Linked DNA regions of Labilibaculum sp. DW002. The protein of the gene in region 1 interacts with the protein of each later gene in a pairwise test. Links are inferred from orthologs where the notes say so. Each region holds a gene or a part of one and is shown on either strand. Other genes may lie near its edges.

Region 1 (9,731 bases):
TGGGCAAAGGTAAATCCAGACATTAGAAGTAGTCCTAGGAATATATATAATCGTTTCATTTTCGTTAAATTTAGATTTAAATCTGTAATCCTTATTGTGACTGTTTTACAGAATTATTAGCGTTCTATTTATTACTTATGGAGGACATTTTCCATTTTTGTAAGTAAATTACCTTCTACCTGTAGATCTTCTACTTGAGTTATTGGAAGAACTAGATGAGCTACTCTTAGTTGATCTAGAGCTTCCCGAAGAACGGTACGATGAACCTGAAGATCTACTTGAGCTACCAGATGATCGATAAGAAGAGCCAGATGATCTATTAGAACTTCCGCTATTGTAAGATTTATTTGATCTCGACGAACCTGATTTGTATGTAGGTTTCGTTCTGGTTGAACTACTCTTTACTTTAGAGTAATTAGACCTTGTGCCTGATTTTGAATAAGTAGAACTTCTTGTGTTTGACGATTTGTTATAAGAAGGTCTTGAGTTCGTTTTTGGCTTATTATAGCTTGGCGAAGTACTTCTTCTTGTATTTGAATAAGAATTTCTATTTGTTTGAGAGTTTGTTCTATTCCCAGTTGAATAGGAGTTTCTTCGTTGATTCCCATTGTTATAATTAGATCTTGTCGAACTTTGTGTTCCATTTCTGTAACTAGATCCATTTGTTCTGGTTGATATGCCAAAATTCGATCTTCTTGTTGCACTATTGCTTTGGCTTGCTTTAGTACTTCCATAAGAACTTCTAGTACTGTATCGAGCTGCAGCTTTACTTCTTCTAGCATCGTCGCTAATTGAAGCGCTTGATCTGCGAGTTGAAGTAGAAACACCAGCTTTGGTACTGTTAGCTATTGAGGTTCTTCTGTTCGATGTTGCTACACGACTACTTCCTGAAGCACTTGTTCCAGTTGGCTTATACGTAGACGCTCGACGGTTACCATAACGGTCAGTTGTTCTGGTATAGTTTCTATTTCGATAATAGTTGCTATGTCCATAGTGATTATTGTAGTGTCCATAGTAACTACCATAGTAGCCATGGTGTCCGTAATATCCATGACCATAATGACCATAGTGTCCGTATGAATAATGAGGATACCCCCATCCGAAAGATAGATCCCAATACCAACTGTCTCCAGCTCCCCAACCATAATTATAGGCAAATGAGTTTCCATATCGTATGGTGGAATAGTTATAGCTATTGTAGTTACGATTGAACCAAGTTGGTGTCCACCAAACATTATATCCATCTACATAAACATTCCAGTCAGGGTCTCCAGCTAACCACATTGCAGTATTGTAACCGCTGTTGTTATAACCAAATCCTTGAGGATACATTTGACGTAAGCGTTCTGCTTCTTCTCGATCTCTATCCGATCCGTCAAATCCACCAAGATAGTAACCAGAATCACCTTCATAAATTAATGTGTCAATATTTTCAATTGAATCATCATTTAATATTTCGGTGTATTTTTTTTGTAGTTCAGCAAAATTCCGATCATCTACATTATCAGAAACCGATGTTGGTTCGATTTTTGTTGTCGATTGGTTTGCTGTAGCAGGAGCCAAGGTATTGGCTTTTTTAACTGCAGGGCTTTTAGCTTCTACCTTTTGAACAATTAAGGGAGCTTGGTTAGGGTTGTAATAAATGTCATCTTCATAAACTGCTGATCCCATGTAAGAAGGGGAGCAACTAGTTGCAAAGAGAGCTGTAATTAATAGAATTTTGAAATAGGTTTTCATCGCATGTCCTCCAATAATGAATTATCTAAGATTATTTTTTACTTTTGTAAAGAATTTAATTCACCCTAAAAATAGCAAATACTATACCAAAACAATATAAAATGGCAAAAGTTTTAACCAGTAGAAGCGAAAATTATTCGCAATGGTATAACGACCTAGTAATTAAAGCTGATCTGGCAGAGAATTCTGCAGTTAGAGGTTGTATGGTAATTAAACCATATGGCTATGCTATCTGGGAAAAAATGCAAGCAGTACTTGATGGAAAGTTTAAAGAAACCGGACATCAAAATGCTTATTTTCCTCTTTTAATTCCTAAGTCTTTTCTAAGTAAGGAAGCTGATCATGTTGATGGTTTTGCAAAAGAATGTGCAGTTGTAACCCATTATCGTTTGAAAAATGATCCCGATGGTAAAGGTGTGGTTGTAGATCCTGAGGCACGTTTGGAAGAAGAATTAATCATTCGACCAACTTCTGAAACAATTATTTGGAATACTTACAAGAACTGGATTCAATCGTATCGCGATTTGCCAATTTTAGTTAATCAGTGGGCGAATGTCGTGCGTTGGGAGATGCGTACACGTTTATTCCTACGTACTGCAGAGTTCCTTTGGCAAGAAGGTCATACTGCTCATGCAACAGAGAAAGAAGCACTGGATGAAACAGAGCAAATGATTAATGTATATGGTGATTTTGCTGAGGATTGGATGGCTGTACCTGTATTGAAAGGTAGAAAGACAGAATCTGAGCGTTTTGCAGGAGCATTAGATACCTATTGTATTGAAGCTTTAATGCAGGATGGGAAAGCACTTCAGGCTGGAACCTCTCACTTTTTAGGTCAGAATTTTGCTAAGGCATTTGATGTGAAGTTTGCTAATAAAGAAGGTAAAGAAGATTTCGTTTGGGCAACATCTTGGGGTGTATCAACTCGTTTGATGGGAGCATTAGTTATGGCCCATTCAGATGATCATGGTTTAGTTTTGCCCCCAAAATTGGCTCCAATTCAAGTTGTAATTGTACCTATATATCGTAAGGAACCTGAATTAGCTAAACTAGCAGAGGTGATTGATCCTCTAGTTGCAAAACTTAAAGCTAAAGGTATTTCTGTTAAGTTTGATGATAGTGATAACCGTAAGCCAGGTTGGAAATTTGCTGAGTATGAATTGAAAGGTGTACCATTGCGTTTAGCTATGGGCGCACGTGACTTAGAGAATGGTACAGTTGAATTAGCACGTCGTGATACTTTGACCAAGGAGACGGTTGCTGTTGATGGTGTTGAAGATATGATTGAGAACCTTCTTGAAGAAATTCAGAATACTATTTTCCAAAAAGCACTTGATTTCAGAGCAGAGAAAACAACAAAGGTTGATTCGTACGAAGAATTCAAAGAATTGTTGGAAACGAAGACAGGGTTTTTCTTGGCACACTGGGATGGTACAACTGAAACAGAAGAAAAAATTCAGAGTGAAACAAAAGCAACAATTCGTTGTATTCCTTTTGATAATGAAGAGGAAGAAGGCGTTTGTATGGTTACAGGTAAGCCATCGAAACAACGTGTTGTATTTGCAAAATCATATTAATAACGATGGAAAAATAGATATAATATCAAACAGCCATCAGTTTTCTGATGGCTGTTTTTTTGTATATTTACTATTCATATTTAAACATACGTACAATGAACATACTAAACACCAAAGCGGCAATTCTCTCAACCATTATGGATAAAGCATCCTTAAAGCAAGTTGTTTATAAAAATACGCAAGTGGTATTTGAAGAATTACGAATTGTAGTTAAGAACCTAATTGAAGAATACAATTCAGAATTAGGTGAGGTTGATGAAAATATTCTTTTGGATTTTGAAGACAAAGGCGAATTTGAATACCAGATCAAAATTGCTTCGGATATATTAGTATTTAGTATGTACTCTAACGTTTTTCAGTTCGATCGCGACCATGCTGTTTGGCAAAAAGACTATGTGAAACACAATCCTAATAATGCTTATTCAGGTATTATTAATATCTATAATTTTCTATCCGATTCATTTAAGTTTAAACGTTCAGAGGATTTGGGATATTTGGTGGCACGTATTTTCATCAATCAGGAAAACCATTATATCGTCGAAGGAAAAAGACAATTAGGACTGCTTCAAGCAGATTTGTCAGTAACAAAAGCAGATTCTGATAATCTTCGAAACATAGTTGAGACAGCTATTAATTACTCTTTAAATTTTGATTTATTGGTTCCACCATATGATAATGTGAAAATTATGTCGGTAGCGCAAATGTTCGAAAAAATTCAGAATTCAAAAATTAAAACAGGTAAACGTTTGGGCTTCCAGTTTAAGTCTGACGATGTTTAGCTGAGCTGAGTCTAATTTAGAATGTTATTCGTAATCGAATCTATTCTGATTAATCGATCAATTTCGTAATATTGTAAACGCTTCAAATTTTGGAGCGTTTTTATTTAGATATTGATTTGCCTTGCATTTCTAAAATTTAATAGATTAAAACACACCAATGACTGCTGTAGTAGATAAATTTATAAAATACGTTCAGTTTGATACTGAATCTGATACACAAACAGGATTGACTCCAAGTACACCTGGACAAATGGTTCTTGCTAAAGAATTAGTTAAAGAACTTGAGGAGATGGGAATGAGCCAGGTTTCTTTAGACGAGAATGGCTATGTGATGGCAGTGTTGCCATCGAATATCGAAAAAGAAGTGCCAACTGTGGGTTTTGTAGCTCATATGGATACAAGTCCCGATTTTACGGGGAAAAATGTAAAACCTCAATTCGTTGAAAATTACGACGGAAATGATATTATACTTAATCAGGAAGAAAATATCGTAATGAAAGTTAGTGATTTTCCTGATTTGAAAATGTATAAAGGGCAAACGCTGATTACAACTGACGGAACCACTTTACTTGGTGCAGATGATAAGGCTGGGGTTGCTGAAATTATGACCGCTGTTGAGTATTTAATTCATCATCCTGAAATTAAGCATGGCCCTGTTCATATCGGTTTCACTCCTGATGAGGAAATAGGTCAAGGAGCAGATTATTTTAATGTTAAAAAATTTGGAGCTGATTTCGCGTACACTTTGGATGGAGGTGAAATTGGAGAATTGCAATTTGAGAACTTTAATGCAGCTTATGCGGAGGTTTCTTTTAAAGGACGTAATGTGCATCCGGGAATGGCGAAAGATAAACTGATAAATTCGATGCATATTATGCAAGAGTTTGCAGGGCAATTGCCAAAAGATGAAGTACCTGAGAAAACAGAAAATTACGAAGGCTTCTATCATCTTCTGGGTATGGAAGGATCTGTTGAAAATTCTAAACTTCAATATATCATTCGTGATTTTGATATGGAAGCTTACAATGGTCGTAAAAATAAATTTGAAGCTATTTGTTCTGATCTTTGTGCTAAATATGGCGAAGACAGTGTTTCAATTCAGATGAAAGATCAATACTTTAATATGCGCGAAAAGGTTGAACCTGTAAAGTATATTGTTGATATCGCAGAACAAGCGATGAAAGATGTTGGCGTTACACCTATGGTTGTGCCTATTCGTGGCGGCACTGATGGTAGCCGCTTATCATATATGGGTTTACCTTGCCCAAATATTTTTGCAGGAGGACACAATTTTCATGGACGATTTGAATATGTACCAGTAGATTCTATGCAGAAAGCTGTAGATGTGATTTTAAAAGTTGTTGATTTGATTTCTAAGCGTTAAGTTTTTACTATATATTATAAGGAAAGGCAGCCGATATGGTTGCCTTTTTTATTCCATCAATTTTTCAAACCTTCTACCACCTAAAAACATGGCTTTTAAAATTGGATGAATTTCTTTTCCCAAATCGGTAAGACTGTATTCTACTTTAGGTGGAACTTCCGGATAAACCTTTCGGCTGATGATCCCATCTTCTTCCAGTTCTTTTAGGTTTTTACTTAGCATTCGGTCGCTTATATCAGGCAGAAGCTTTAACAATTCGTTGTACCGCTTCGTACTTTGCATTAGGTGCAAAATAATGGTTGCTTTCCGCTTTCCTTTAACGAAATTGATGAATGTATCAATTGGACAATTGCCTTTTTTCAAATTACAAAAGTTTTTATGTGCTGATAATCAGTAAAACCGAACAAAATGTTAGTAAGCTTACAAAGTGTAAGTTCTTGATTAATAATATAAATGCTTGTAGCTTTGTTGCAAGATAAGAATTTAATTAGGATAAGAAATGGATAGCAAAAGAGAATTTAAAGCACTACGAATTTACGAACAAGAAGGCAAATTCATTAGACGAATTGAGAAGCGGAAAATTGAAGATCTTCCGGAAGGTGAGGTGATCGTGAATGTGAAGTACTCTTCTTTAAATTTTAAAGATGCACTTTCAGTTGCTGGAAACAAAGGCGTAACGAGAAAGTATCCACATACACCAGGAATCGATGCTTCTGGAATTGTAGAACATTCAACTAGTGAAAAGTTCAAGATTGGTGATGAGGTTATTGTGACCTCTTACGACTTAGGAATGAACACTGATGGTGGATTTGGCGAATACATTCGTGTTCCTGCAGATTGGGTGGTTCGTAAGCCTCAGAATTTAAGTCTGAAGCAGGCTATGATTTATGGTACGGCTGGTTTTACAGCTGGTTTATCGGTTGAACGTTTGTTATCTGCCGGGCAAACACCCGAAATGGGACCTGTTGTTGTTACAGGTGCTTTAGGAGGAGTAGGAAGTATTGCAATTGCTATTCTATCATCCTTAGGTTTTGAAGTAATTGCTGCGACCTCTGAAAATGATGGGGGCGAAAAGGAATTACATGAACTAGGAGCTGCTTCAAGAATTTCTCGTGAAATTTCCGATGATCAATCAGGAAGACCATTGTTGAAGCCACTTTGGGCGGGAGCAATTGATGTGGTTGGAGGAAATGTGCTTTCTACTCTTATCAAAGCTTGTCAACCAATGGGAAATGTAACTTGTTGTGGTAATATCGGATCTGGTGATTTGGATGGTACCGTTTATCCGTATATACTTAGAGGAATCAGTTTAATTGGTATCGATTCTCAAAATTGTCCGATGGAGCTACGTCAAAAAGTTTGGGATAAATTAGCTTCAGAATGGAATGTATACAATAATAAAGAACAGGTAATAGAATCATCCTTAGAAGAGTTAGCTACCTATATCGATTTAATGTTGACAAAGAAAAGCCGAGGTCGAGTAATTGTGAAATTATAGATATTTCAATTCTATTTGAATAGTAAAGGCAGCCTATATGGTTGCCTTTTTTGATATGAGTGAATAAAAAGATTTCTATATTGGTAGGGTATTAAGATTGAAATAATCTTTAGATAAGGACAATAATACTCTAGAATAGATATAATATGAAATCACTAATAATCACAGTACTAAGTCTACTTGCTATTTCTTGCCAGCAAAATCCATTATCGAATCTTGAATTTTTCGAAGGAACCTGGAAAGTCGAAGATAAAGAGAGCTATGAAGTTTGGGAACGAGTTAGTACGAGCGAACTAAAAGGTTATTCCTATAAATTGATTGATGAGGAAAAGAAGGTTTCAGAAACACTTCAGATTGTATTCGAGAATGGATCGATTGTTTATCGCGCAACTGTTTCCAATCAAAATGAAGGAGCAACTGTCAGTTTCACCTTAAATGAATCAATAGATTCTTGTTTCTCCTTTGAAAATAAGAAGCACGACTTTCCTCAAAAAATTCAATACAAGAAATTCTCAGAACAGGAAATTCATATTAATGTGTTGGGAGAGGATGACAAAGGTTTTTCTTTCAGTATGGTGAAGGAAGAAACGATAGATTAATCTTTAGTTCATGACACTGCTGAAAATTTCTTCTATTTTGCAGAAGAGATGATATTCTAAGCATCTTTTCCTTAAATTTGCGCCATGCGTAAAATCCTAAGTTTTCATATTTCAAATACAGTTGAGTTTAAGCAGCAGTTGTTGTTGTGGAGTAAGAAATTTGATCGAATTGCTGTACTTGACAGTCATGATGTAAATAAAAAAGCAAATTCAAAAAAGGAATATAATTCATACGAACTAGTTGCAGGTATTGATTCTCTTCAGCTTATTGAACCAGAGAAAGATTGTTTTGAAACCTTTAAAAAAGAGCTTGATCATGCAAAAGATTGGTGGTTTGGCTATTTGGGTTACGATCTTAAAAACGAGATTGAGAATTTAAGTTCGGCTAATTTAGATGGACTGGACATGCCAAGTATGAATTTTTTTCGTCCGCGTTGGGTTTTCATATTAGATGTTGATACTTTACAAGTTCGCTATTTCGATGAGGAATTTACAGAAGAGGAAATTTATGATTTAATGAAGAATCTTCAAGCTTTTGATATTCCTGAAGAGAAGAAAGTAAGCGTAGCTGAAATTAATTCACGTATTAGCAGGGATGAATATTTAACTGCTGTTCAGCAATTGAAAGACCACATCCGTTTGGGTGATATTTACGAAGTAAATTTTTGTCAGGAGTTTTATGTAGAAGAAGCTTACATTCGACCACGACAAACCTATCGTAAATTAATGCAGGTTTCGCCAACTCCTTATTCCTGTCTGTACTGCATGGGCAATAAATTTCTGTTATCCGCTAGTCCTGAGAGGTACATTAAAAAGGTAGGTAAGAAAATTATATCACAGCCAATTAAAGGCACTGCAAAAAGAGGTAAAACACAAGAGGAAGATCAACAGATAAAAGAGCATTTGTTTACCGATCCTAAAGAAAGAGCTGAAAATATCATGATAGTAGATCTGGTTCGAAACGATTTGTCGAGAACAGCAGCCAAAGGAACAGTGAAAGTTGAGGAGCTTTGTGGTATATATACCTTTCCTCAGGTACATCAAATGATATCTACTGTGGTTTCAGACTTGAGGAAAGATAAACATTTTGTCGATTGCATAAAGCATAGCTTTCCTATGGGATCGATGACGGGAGCCCCTAAAGTTCGTGCCATGAAATTGATTGAGAAATACGAGGTGGCTAAGAGAGGTTTGTTTTCAGCGGCTGTTGGTTATATCACTCCTGATGCCGATTTTGATTTTAATGTTGTGATTAGAAGCATACAATATAACGCTAAAGATGATTATCTTTCGTTTATGGTTGGTGGTGCAATCACGATGCAGTCCAAGCCTGAAAAGGAATACGAAGAATGCATGTTAAAAGCAAAAGCCATTATGAAAGTGTTAAAAGACTAAGGATTTCTTAACTTTATCATTCTTATTAATCGATTACTTTAATTTCTAATTCATGCTTCGTAAGCTAGTTCGTTTTGTAGAGGAAGAAAAATTGTTTTATCGCGACGAAAAAATATTAGTGGCAGTAAGCGGTGGAGTAGATTCTGTCGTATTGCTCGATTTACTATGCAAAATGGAGGTGGAATGTGGGGTTGCTCATTGCAATTTTCACTTAAGAGATGAGGAATCGAATGGAGATTTTGATTTCGTAAAGAATTTGGCTGATCAACGTGGATTGGCTTTTTATTCTAAGGATTTTGATACTAAAAAATATGCTGCCGAAAATAAGGTTTCTATTGAAATGGCAGCACGCGATTTACGCTACAATTGGTTCGAACAAATTCGGAATAATTTCCAATATAAATACATTGCCGTTGGTCATCATGCAGATGATGTAGCTGAAACAGTTTTAATTAATTTGGCTCGCGGCACAGGAATTCATGGATTATCTGGAATAAAGCCAAAATTAGGGAATATTGTTCGTCCCTTATTACCTTTTACTAGAAAGCAGTTGTTTGAATATTCAGAAGATAATTCGCTTAATTTCCGTGAAGATTCGACCAATGCAGAAACTGATTTTGTAAGAAATAAAATTCGCCATCAAATCATGCCGGTTTTGGAAGAGATTAACCCGGCAATTCGAAATACCATGACTGAGAATGTTCGTCGTTTTCGCGAAGTAGAGCAAATCTACAATGAGGTTATCGAAAAGAATAGAGGTGA
Region 2 (9,917 bases), 780 kb from region 1 along the record:
TTATATCGATGTTCAAATTCTATTTTTTGATTCTTTTGAGGAAAGTTTAATAACATCCTTTCTATAGCATTTCGATCTTCGATATGTGTTTTTAATTTTATCTGATCGAATAAACTCTGTTCCAAATCGCTAGATAATTCGTAAAGACGCATAAATTCATCCGAACCACGAATAATTTTTGAATAAGAATCCCATTCAAAGCTTCCGATACTAGTCTTTTTTTGAATTTTCCTTAGAACATCTTCCTTTTTAATTAAGGATTCTGTCATTTTTTTCCGATCAGATACATCGCGGCCTATCGCTAGAAAACAAGTATCCTCGAATTCGATTTTTTTGTAAATAGTCCATTCAAGACATACACAATTTCCATCAGAATTTACAAATGACTCTTCGAAAATAGTTACTCTATTCTTACCATTTAGATTCTCTACTCCTTTACTGATTTGTTCTTGCAAAAAAAGACTGATTTTTGACAAGGGATCCTTAACAATACCATCAATCGTATAATCAAAAAAATCAGTAAATGCCTTATTGGCAAAATCGACCCTTTTCTGGCTATCCATTTTCAAAATTAACTCCGATTGCCCTTCCAAAATCGAACGATAATCAGACGCCAAGTTGCGCAATCTGCTCTCTAAAAGATTTTTTTCCTGTAAAGCAATTGTTAACTTCTCATTTTGAGTCTCTAACAAACGCCTATTGGTATATAAATCAAGAAAAATATTTACCTTATTCAGCAATATTGCGGTATCAAAAGGCTTCATTATAAAGTCGACTCCGCCACATTTATAACCTTTAGATTCACTTTGTTTATCTAGAAATATTGCAGTTAGGAAAATGATTGGAGTGGATTTGTTCACAATACCACTTCTAATTTTCTGCGCCAACAAAAAACCATCCATTTGTGGCATTTGAACATCAAGAATAATAAGTGCATATTCTTTTTTTTCAATATCCTGTAAAGCTTTAATAGGCGACTGAATTAACTCCATACCAACCTCTAGCTTACCAAGTAAAGCTCTAAGTAGTTCAAGGTTTTCCGGACGGTCATCAACTATCAATAATTGAGGAGTAAAATCCAATTCCATAGGCTAAAAGGTTGAGTAACATGAACCAAAATAGAAAAAAAATACCCTTGCAGGGCATACCATTTTATTCCATGAGGCTTGTTTAATCAAAATTAAAACTAAACCAATTAATAATCAACCCCTTTATGATTAAAGCCCTTATAAACTACTTAAAAATACTGATATTAACGATCAACTATCCGAAAACGGGTACTAAGATTTTCTGGATGAGTAATTCACAATTGAAGAAATTGCTTGAATTAACTTGGGATATTTGAAGCGAAAGCCTGTATTTAAAAGGCGTTGAGGCAAAACCTTTTGTCCAGAAAGAAATACGTTTGCTCCATTTTTAAATAAAAAGCGAAGAACCGCTGATGGAACCCCAAAAATGGTTGGTCTATTTACTGTATTTCCAAGCTCTTTTGTGTAATCAAAATTTGATGTTAATTGAGGAGCAACGAGATTATAAACTCCAAGTATTTTAGTATTAGATATTGCATAGACATAGGCATTTATCAAATCATCAATATGGATAAAAGGAAAAGCTTGTTTGCCATCACCAAGTTTCCCTCCAAGTCCTATTCGAAATATAGGTAAGCTACGAGCAAGCACTCCCCCATGTCCACTTAGAATAATCCCTAATCTAAAAATAATTGTCCTAACATCTTTTGCCAATTTTTCAATAACAGGCTTCTCCCAATCTAAACACAAATTGCCTAAAAAATCATTTGAATAATGTGTACTCCATTCATCATGAGTGTGAATGGAATCGTATATACCCACAGCAGAAGTTGAAATTACTAGTTTGGGCTTTTTATCCATCAAAGCTATTGCACTTGTAAGATTTCGCGTTGTAAGCACTCGACTATCATAAATCCTTTTCATATTTTTGCTTGTCCAGCGACAAACAATAGAGGCACCTGCAAGATTAATGATCACATCACAATCGCCAATGTATTCCGACAAAGATTGAACTTCACCGTATAAATAAGAACGAGGAATCTTAAGAATATCCGCATGAAACTCCTTCTTTAGCCTTTCACTCAACTGCGAACCAACTAATCCAGAACTTCCAGTTATTCCTATTTTCATATTTCTAAATTTAAACAATAAAACCTGAAAAATCTCCTTCTAAAAATGTTCGCAATTCAGCGGTTGTTATTCTAACTTTAATCTTACCTCCCATTATATAGGAAATATTTCCTGTCTCTTCAGAAACGATTATCACATGAGAATCGGTAGCTTGACTCATGCCGATCGCAGCACGATGTCGTAAGCCTAAACTTCCAGGTATGTTACTACTATCTGTTACTGGTAATATACAACGAGCCGCAACAATTCTATTGTTTGCTATAATTAAAGCACCATCATGCAAAGGAGAATTTTTAAAAAAGATGGACTCTAATAAACTTGATGAGATTCGAGCCTTAAGGATTTGCCCTGTTTCTGCAAAACTAAATAAATCAGTACGTTTAGTGATTACAATTAATGCTCCCGTTTTTGTGTTAGACATGTTCTCGCAAGCTGCAACAATTGATACAACCTCTTCCTCTTTTACACCAACTTCTTCGAAAGAAAACCAATTATCTAAAGTAAATTTTTGACTGATATTATATCTGGAACCAACCAATAATAGAAAGCGTCTAACCTCTTGCTGAAACACAATTAGTAATGCAATTACCCCAACGCCAATAAATTTTCCAAGAATGTTACTTAAGAGTTCCATATTCAAGGCCGTTACAAACAACCAAATCAAATAGAAAAGGAATAGTCCAACAAAAATATTGATAGCCACAGTTCCTCTTGTTAGCATGTAAACCTGATATAGCAGAAAGGCTACCAAAAGAATATCAAGTATATCAAACAGTCCAAGAGTTATAAACGCTGTAGTCATTATTTTCTTTTAAATTCAGTCTTTAACAAAATTACAATTTTATTGGACATTTTTACTTTAATGATGCTTTGATCTTAGTATGCAAGCTTACACACTCAACAGCTTCTTTTACATCGTGCACACGCAGAATGTGCGCTCCACCATCCAAAGCCATCATATTTAAAGCTGTTGTTCCATTCAAGCTTGTTGTAGGATCTCCTCCTAAAAACCTATAAATCATTGACTTTCTGGATAAACCAATCAACAATGGCAAATCTAAATCTTTAAATTCTGGTAGTTTGCCCAATATTTCATAATTGTGATCTAATGTTTTTCCAAAGCCAAAACCAGGATCAAGAATTACATCTTTCACTCCATATTTATTCAATTTTTCAATTCTCACTCGAAAGAAATCAATCATTTCTCGCATTAAATTTTCATAAGTAGGATTGTTTTGCATGGTTTGAGGCGTTCCTTTAATATGCATCATGATGTATGGCACCTGAAGTTCAGCTATGGTAGCAAACATTTGATTATCCATCGTGCCTCCAGATATATCATTAACAATACAAGCTCCAAACTGATTCACTATCTCAGCTGCTATATCAGCTCTAAATGTATCAATTGATAATGTTGCCTCAGGAAACTCTTTACGAATACATTCAACAGCAGGAATCATTCTGGCTAATTCCTCTTTTGGTTGAACCAATACCGCTCCTGGGCGAGTCGAATAAGCACCCAGATCAATAATATCTGCACCTTCTGATACAATTTGTTTGGCACGTTTTAAAATAGAGTCAGTATTAATATATTGTCCTCCATCGAAAAATGAATCTGGCGTTAAATTCAAAATCCCCATAACCAAAGGCTTATCAAAATTAATTAATTTATCACCGCACTTAATGGACAGATTATCGCTGTTAAAAGAATTAGTTTTGTAATTTTGCATAATCAATTTTTTTGAACAAATTCCGCAGCAAAAGTAAAATAAAATACCATGGCTTGGCTGAAATTCTTATTTTTGAGGAGAAATTTCTAAAACAAATTATGAATAAAACAGAACAACAGTACAATACGATTATTAAGATCTGTACAGATATCTTCACTAAAAAAATGCATGATTACGGAACCGCTTGGAGAATTCTTCGTCCAAGTTCCATAACCGATCAAATATACATCAAAGCTCAACGAATCCGAAGTCTTGAAACCAAAGGCGTTAGTAAAATTGAAGATAATATTCGCGACGAATTTATCGGAATTGTGAACTATGCCATAATGGGAATAGTACAATTGGAACTAGGGCCTTCTGAAGAAGAACTTAATTCTGAGAAAGCTTTAGAACTATATCTTAAATATTTTACTGAAGCAAAAGAATTAATGGAAGCCAAAAATCATGATTACGATGAAGCTTGGCGTAGCATGCGAGTTAGTTCGTACACAGACTTAATTCTGATGAAAATTAACAGAACTAAGCAAATTGAAGATTTACAGGGAAAAACATTAATATCTGAAGGAATTGATGCCAATTACTTTGATATGATTAATTATTCTGTTTTTGGTCTTATTAAAATTGAATTCGAAAACGCTCAATAAATTCTAAAATATCATGAAAGTGGTACAATTTATTAGTCGCCTCTTAGTTGGCCTTCTATTTATTTTCTCTGGATTTGTAAAAGCCGTTGACCCTATGGGTTCGACCTTTAAATTCTCAGATTATTTTCTAGCCTTTGGTATGGATAGTTTTACAGGAATTGCTTTTCCTCTTGCTATCCTATTATCAACTCTTGAATTTACTGTAGGAGTAGCCTTGCTATTTAATGCTCGAATAAAAATCATAGCATATTTTGCTCTTATTTTCATGTTATTTTTTACGCCACTTACGCTTGTATTGGCAATAACAAATCCTGTATCTGACTGTGGTTGCTTTGGCGATGCTCTTGTATTGACCAATTGGGAAACTTTCGGCAAGAACATTATAATTCTAGCTTTAACGTTAATTGTATTTTTCGGAAGAAAAAAAATTGAAAAACAAGAAACAAGATTAGAACAAAACCTACTTCTTGTTTTTTCTCTTATTGTCTCTATTGGCATTTCTACTTATTCTTATCGCCATTTACCGTTAATTGATTTCCGACCTTACCATATTGGCGCTAACATTAGTGATGGAATGATAATTCCAGAAGGAGCTACTGCCGATGAATATCGAAGTCTTTTTAAATATGAAAAAGATGGTATCGTTAAAGAATTTGATGAAAGTAACTACCCTTGGCAAGATTCAACATGGAAGTTTGTAGATTCTGAGCAAATTAAAATAAAAGAAGGATACACACCTCCTATTCATGATTTTTCAATTTCGAATGAGATCGATGGAGATATTACCAACTCTGTTCTTTTAAATGAAGATTATTCATTTGTTTTGGTTTCGAAAGACCTTAGTAAAATCAATAAGACTTCTCATAAAAAGATAAGAGAATTATCCTATTTTGCTCTGGAAAATAACATTCAATTTATTGGGCTTACAGCCTCTGGATTTAGTGAAAAACAAAGATTCAAAATAGAACAAGATCTACCTTTTGAATTTTATGCGACAGATGAAATTCAACTAAAAACAATCATTCGTTCCAATCCGGGCTTAGTTCTATTGCAAAATGGAACAATTTTAAACAAATGGCATTTTAGAGATTTTCCTAAAGTAGAAGAATTAAAAGGAGATCTTGCGGCCCACTCAATTACGAAACATCAAACACTTAATATCAATCTATTTATTATTAGTATTACATCAACTTTGCTATTGTTGCTGGTTCTTTTCAGTTGGATAAGAATCCGTTATACAGGAGCAAAAAACAGATGACAGTTATGAGAAAAAAAATTGTTGCAGGAAACTGGAAAATGAACAACAACCTTCAAGAAGGTATTGTGTTGGCGGGACAAATCAATGATTTAGTTGAGAAAGCTGGGATTAATGGTGTAGATGTAGTTATTGGTACTCCTTTTATTCACCTAACTGAGGTAAACAAGATTGTTGGTGATAAAGTTGGCGTTGCAGCTCAGAACTGCGCCGATGAAAAAAGCGGAGCTTACACTGGAGAAATATCAACCTCAATGGTTGCATCTACAGGAACTCAGTGTGTGATTCTTGGTCATTCAGAGCGTAGAAGCTATTATGGCGAAACGAGCGAGATCTTGGTTAAGAAAACTAACCTTTGTCTTGAGAATAAACTGACCCCAATTTTCTGTATTGGTGAAGTTTTAGAAGAGCGCGAGAGCGGTAAGCATTTTGACATTGTTAAATCTCAGATTGCTGATGGTTTATTTCATCTTTCTGCTGAAGATTTTGGAAAAGTTATATTGGCATATGAGCCAGTTTGGGCTATCGGAACAGGTGTAACAGCATCTGCAGATCAAGCTCAAGAAATGCATGCCTTTATTCGTAAAACTTTGGTTGAAAAATACGGTAAAGATGTTGCTGATAATTGCTCTATCCTTTATGGTGGAAGCTGCAAACCATCTAACGCTAAAGAGTTATTTAGTAACGAAGATGTTGACGGTGGACTAATTGGTGGAGCTTCGCTTGTTGCTGAAGACTTCATGGGGATTGTGACTGCTTTTTAGTAATGTAAATACCTTATAAAAAAGCCGGTACGATTGTATCGGCTTTTGTTTTTCGAAGTAGATTAATATAACTTACAATACAATCAACTAATATCAACACAATGGATTACATTGAATTGAAGTGCCAAATTCAACCATTTACGGAAGAAATAGCAGAGATCTTAATTGCTGAACTTGGAGAATTAGAATATGAAAGTTTTACTCAAAGTGATGATGCAGTAGAAGCATACATACAAGTTCCGTTATTTGATATGGAAGCGGTAAAACAAATTAGCTTAAACCATCTATCCAATGCTCCATTTACCCTAAGCTATTCGCACAAAACAATCGAATCACAAGATTGGAATGCTGTGTGGGAATCCAATTTTAACCCTGTTATTATTGCTGACCAAGTTGTTATTAGAGCCTCTTTTCATACTGATACTCCTAAGGTTCCTCACGACATCGTAATTGATCCAAAAATGTCATTTGGAACTGGGCATCATTCTACCACTTCATTAATGGTACAGTCCATTCTTGAAACTGATTTAACGGATAAAACAGTATTGGATATGGGCTGTGGCACTAGTTTATTAGCCATTTTAGCTTCACAAAGAAATGCTGCTAAGGTTGATGCGATTGACATTGACGAATGGCCCTACAAAAACTCTCTAGAAAACATTAAAAATAACGGAGCTAATAATGTTTCTGTTTTTCTGGGTGATGCTGCACTACTTGAAGGAAAGAAATACGACATAGTCCTTGCTAACATCAACAGAAATATCCTTTTAAACGACATGAAGCGTTACGTTGCTTGCCTACCAAAAGATGGCCAACTAATTATGAGTGGTTTCTACACAGAAGACTTATCGTACATTCAAGATGAAGCAAAAAAGAACAACTTAAAATACATAAGCCATAAAGTTGATTTGAACTGGGTAGCCGTTCGTTTCATAAAACAATAAACTCATTTATTTGCCGGTAGCTGTGAATCCTGATCTCTAGGATACAGAACCGGCATTTTACTTTCCATATTCCCTCAAATTTGTTAAATTGCCTTAGCAAATTTATCTATACCCGAAAATTCATTTACAATGAATAAGCTACTCCTATTTCTTGTTCTTCTTATAGTAACAAGCATATTGCCAAATACAATCACTGCTCAAAGCTTGAAGTCATTCCCTCATGATTCTCTTGAATTTCAGAATGAATTTCTAAAATTTATGGACCATCCAACCAAAAAAAAAGAGAGCAAAGAATTTAAAGAGCAATTTCCTGGTTTTTGGCTATCCCCAGAAATGACGGCAACTGAAAGGCAAAACATCTACAAAATATGCGATTTATTCTTACTTAAAAAAGCTAGGTCATTCCCAGATTTTTACAATTATTTTAAAAGCTTAATGCTTTTTCAGAAGCAAAACAGGGATAAAAAAGAATATGAGAATTGGGAACAAGGCTTATTGGGGCAAATAAAAAACAAAAAAAATAAACTAAGTGCCACTAAGGACTTCCTTGTTCAAACACAAAAATTATTACAGGATACGATTATCCACGAGTCTTACACCACAAAATGGAAAGCAAAGAACGCTAAATTCAAATTCCAATTTGATCAACAACTCATGATAAAATTTGATCAGGCAGACCTTTATTGCTTTGCCCAACGGGATAGTTCGTGCATATACAATACAAGTGGAACCTACTTGCCTTTTGAAAAAAAATGGATTGGTAATAAAGGTAAAATAACTTGGGAAAGAGCTGGAAAGGAAGCATCAGAAGAATATGCAACTTTTGATTCCTACACAATCAATACAAAAAAATCAACTTTTGAAGTTGATACTGCAAGCTATTACAACTCCACTCTTTTTCAAAATCAAATTAAAGGGAAAGTGTCAGAGAAGATGAATTCTGTAAAGAACCCTGAAAAAGCAATTTATCCACGCTTTGAGTCTTTCGAAAAAGAAATAATAATTGAAAAATTGTTCGAAAACTTAGATTACAAAGGAGGTATTGCCATTCACGGAGCAAAATTTCTTGGAAAAGGAAGTTCCGAAATTCCTTCAGTGATTGAACTCTCACGTCATGACACCTTATTTCTTCGAGCCACTTCTGAGCATTTTGCCTTTCAGAACGATCGTATCGTAGGTAAGGATACCGAAATTGAAATACTCATTGACACCTGTCAAATTTATCATCCAGGATTACTATTCAAATACTTCACGAATAAGAAAGAAGTAAATCTAATTCGAGATGGAGAGGGAATTGCTTTAAGTCCATATTTTAACACATACCACAATTTAATTATGGATTTTGGAATGTTAATTTGGAATATGGATGAGAACTTGATGCATTTCAGCAGTATGAAAGGCGCAACGAAACGACAGGCTCGATTCGAATCTATGAATTTTTTCAGTATCAATCGATTTATGAAAATTCAAGGAATGGATCAAGTAAATCCATTAGTTCTTCTGAAAAAGTATGCTGAATATTCTTATGTGGAGACCTTTACCGCTATGGAATATGCCAACTATATTAAGAAACCTGTTAATCAGGTACGACAACAATTATTGGGTTTATCTTTCCAAGGATTTGTAAGTTACAATCGAAATACTGACGAGGTCACTCTTAATCAACGCTTAACAGATTACATAAAATCGGGAATGGGATTGCAAGATTACGATGTAATACGATTCTCAACTCAAACTGAGAATAATGAAGATGATGCCACTCTAAGAATGGGTAACTACAACTTGGATATTAATGGGGTTAAACACATTGCAGTTAGCGATTCTCAAAACGTGGTGATTTTTCCAAAACATAAAAAAATCACCCTTAAAAAGAACAGAGATTTTCAATTTGATGGGAAAATAATGGCAGGATTGCTAGATATGTATGGATCAGATTTCTATTTCTCGTATGAAAATTTTAAAATCGACCTTGATCTTATCGATTCCCTTCAAATTAATATTGTAAATGATACCTTATCCAAATATGGTAAAAGATACACGAGCCAGTTAGGTAGTGTTATTGAAAAAATATCTGGTGACTTATTAATTGATGATCCAAACAATAAATCAGGTCGTAAGAACTTCGATGAATACCCAATTTTTAATAGTTCCGACTCATCATATGTTTATTACGACAGCAAAAATATACAAGACGGAGTCTATAAAAAAGAAGAATTTTATTTTAAGGTTGATCCTTACACCATCAACAATATAAATGATTTTGAAAAGGAAGACATTACTTTAAATGGAACATTCGTATCAGATAGTATCTTCCCAAACTTTAAAGAGACGCTAAGCATCAACGACGATAATTCACTTGGCTTTTATCATGCAACACCAAACACTGGACTACCTGTTTATGGAAAAGGTGTGTTTACAGAT

The links.
Region 2: the proteins of pepT (region 1) and tpiA interact in binary tests that used the Escherichia coli proteins (3 or more experiments, as listed by UniProt). The link is inferred for Labilibaculum sp. DW002 from one-to-one orthologs.

The regions. Positions count from the first base shown.
Region 1 is NZ_JAKJSC010000001.1:1,771,415-1,781,145, reverse strand. What follows is about bases 3,583-6,363. They hold pepT (peptidase T), read left to right. Parts: upstream 3,583-4,250; coding sequence 4,251-5,477; downstream 5,478-6,363. Other genes in these bases: L3049_RS06765 (YhdH/YhfP family quinone oxidoreductase), read left to right, coding at 5,977-6,363; L3049_RS06770 (winged helix-turn-helix transcriptional regulator), read right to left, coding at 5,526-5,840; L3049_RS06780 (hypothetical protein), read left to right, coding at 3,583-4,093. Also shown: L3049_RS06795 (OmpP1/FadL family transporter), read right to left, coding at 1-59; L3049_RS06790 (hypothetical protein), read right to left, coding at 169-1,737; proS (proline--tRNA ligase), read left to right, coding at 1,839-3,314; more of L3049_RS06780, read left to right, coding at 3,410-3,582; more of L3049_RS06765, read left to right, coding at 6,364-6,975; L3049_RS06760 (DUF6265 family protein), read left to right, coding at 7,122-7,574; L3049_RS06755 (anthranilate synthase component I family protein), read left to right, coding at 7,659-8,969; tRNA lysidine(34) synthetase TilS, read left to right, coding at 9,022-9,731. UniProt on the Escherichia coli protein: Cleaves the N-terminal amino acid of tripeptides.
Region 2 is NZ_JAKJSC010000001.1:989,650-999,566, forward strand. Bases 4,708-7,674 are described here. They hold tpiA (triose-phosphate isomerase), read left to right. Parts: upstream 4,708-5,796; coding sequence 5,797-6,552; downstream 6,553-7,674. Other genes in these bases: L3049_RS03810 (BT_3928 family protein), read left to right, coding at 4,708-5,791; prmA (50S ribosomal protein L11 methyltransferase), read left to right, coding at 6,654-7,496; L3049_RS03825 (hypothetical protein), read left to right, coding at 7,626-7,674. Also shown: L3049_RS03785 (ATP-binding protein), read right to left, coding at 1-1,088; L3049_RS03790 (TIGR01777 family oxidoreductase), read right to left, coding at 1,281-2,159; diadenylate cyclase CdaA, read right to left, coding at 2,170-2,961; folP (dihydropteroate synthase), read right to left, coding at 3,014-3,889; L3049_RS03805 (DUF1599 domain-containing protein), read left to right, coding at 3,988-4,533; more of L3049_RS03810, read left to right, coding at 4,547-4,707; more of L3049_RS03825, read left to right, coding at 7,675-9,917. UniProt on the Escherichia coli protein: Involved in the gluconeogenesis. Catalyzes stereospecifically the conversion of dihydroxyacetone phosphate (DHAP) to D-glyceraldehyde-3-phosphate (G3P).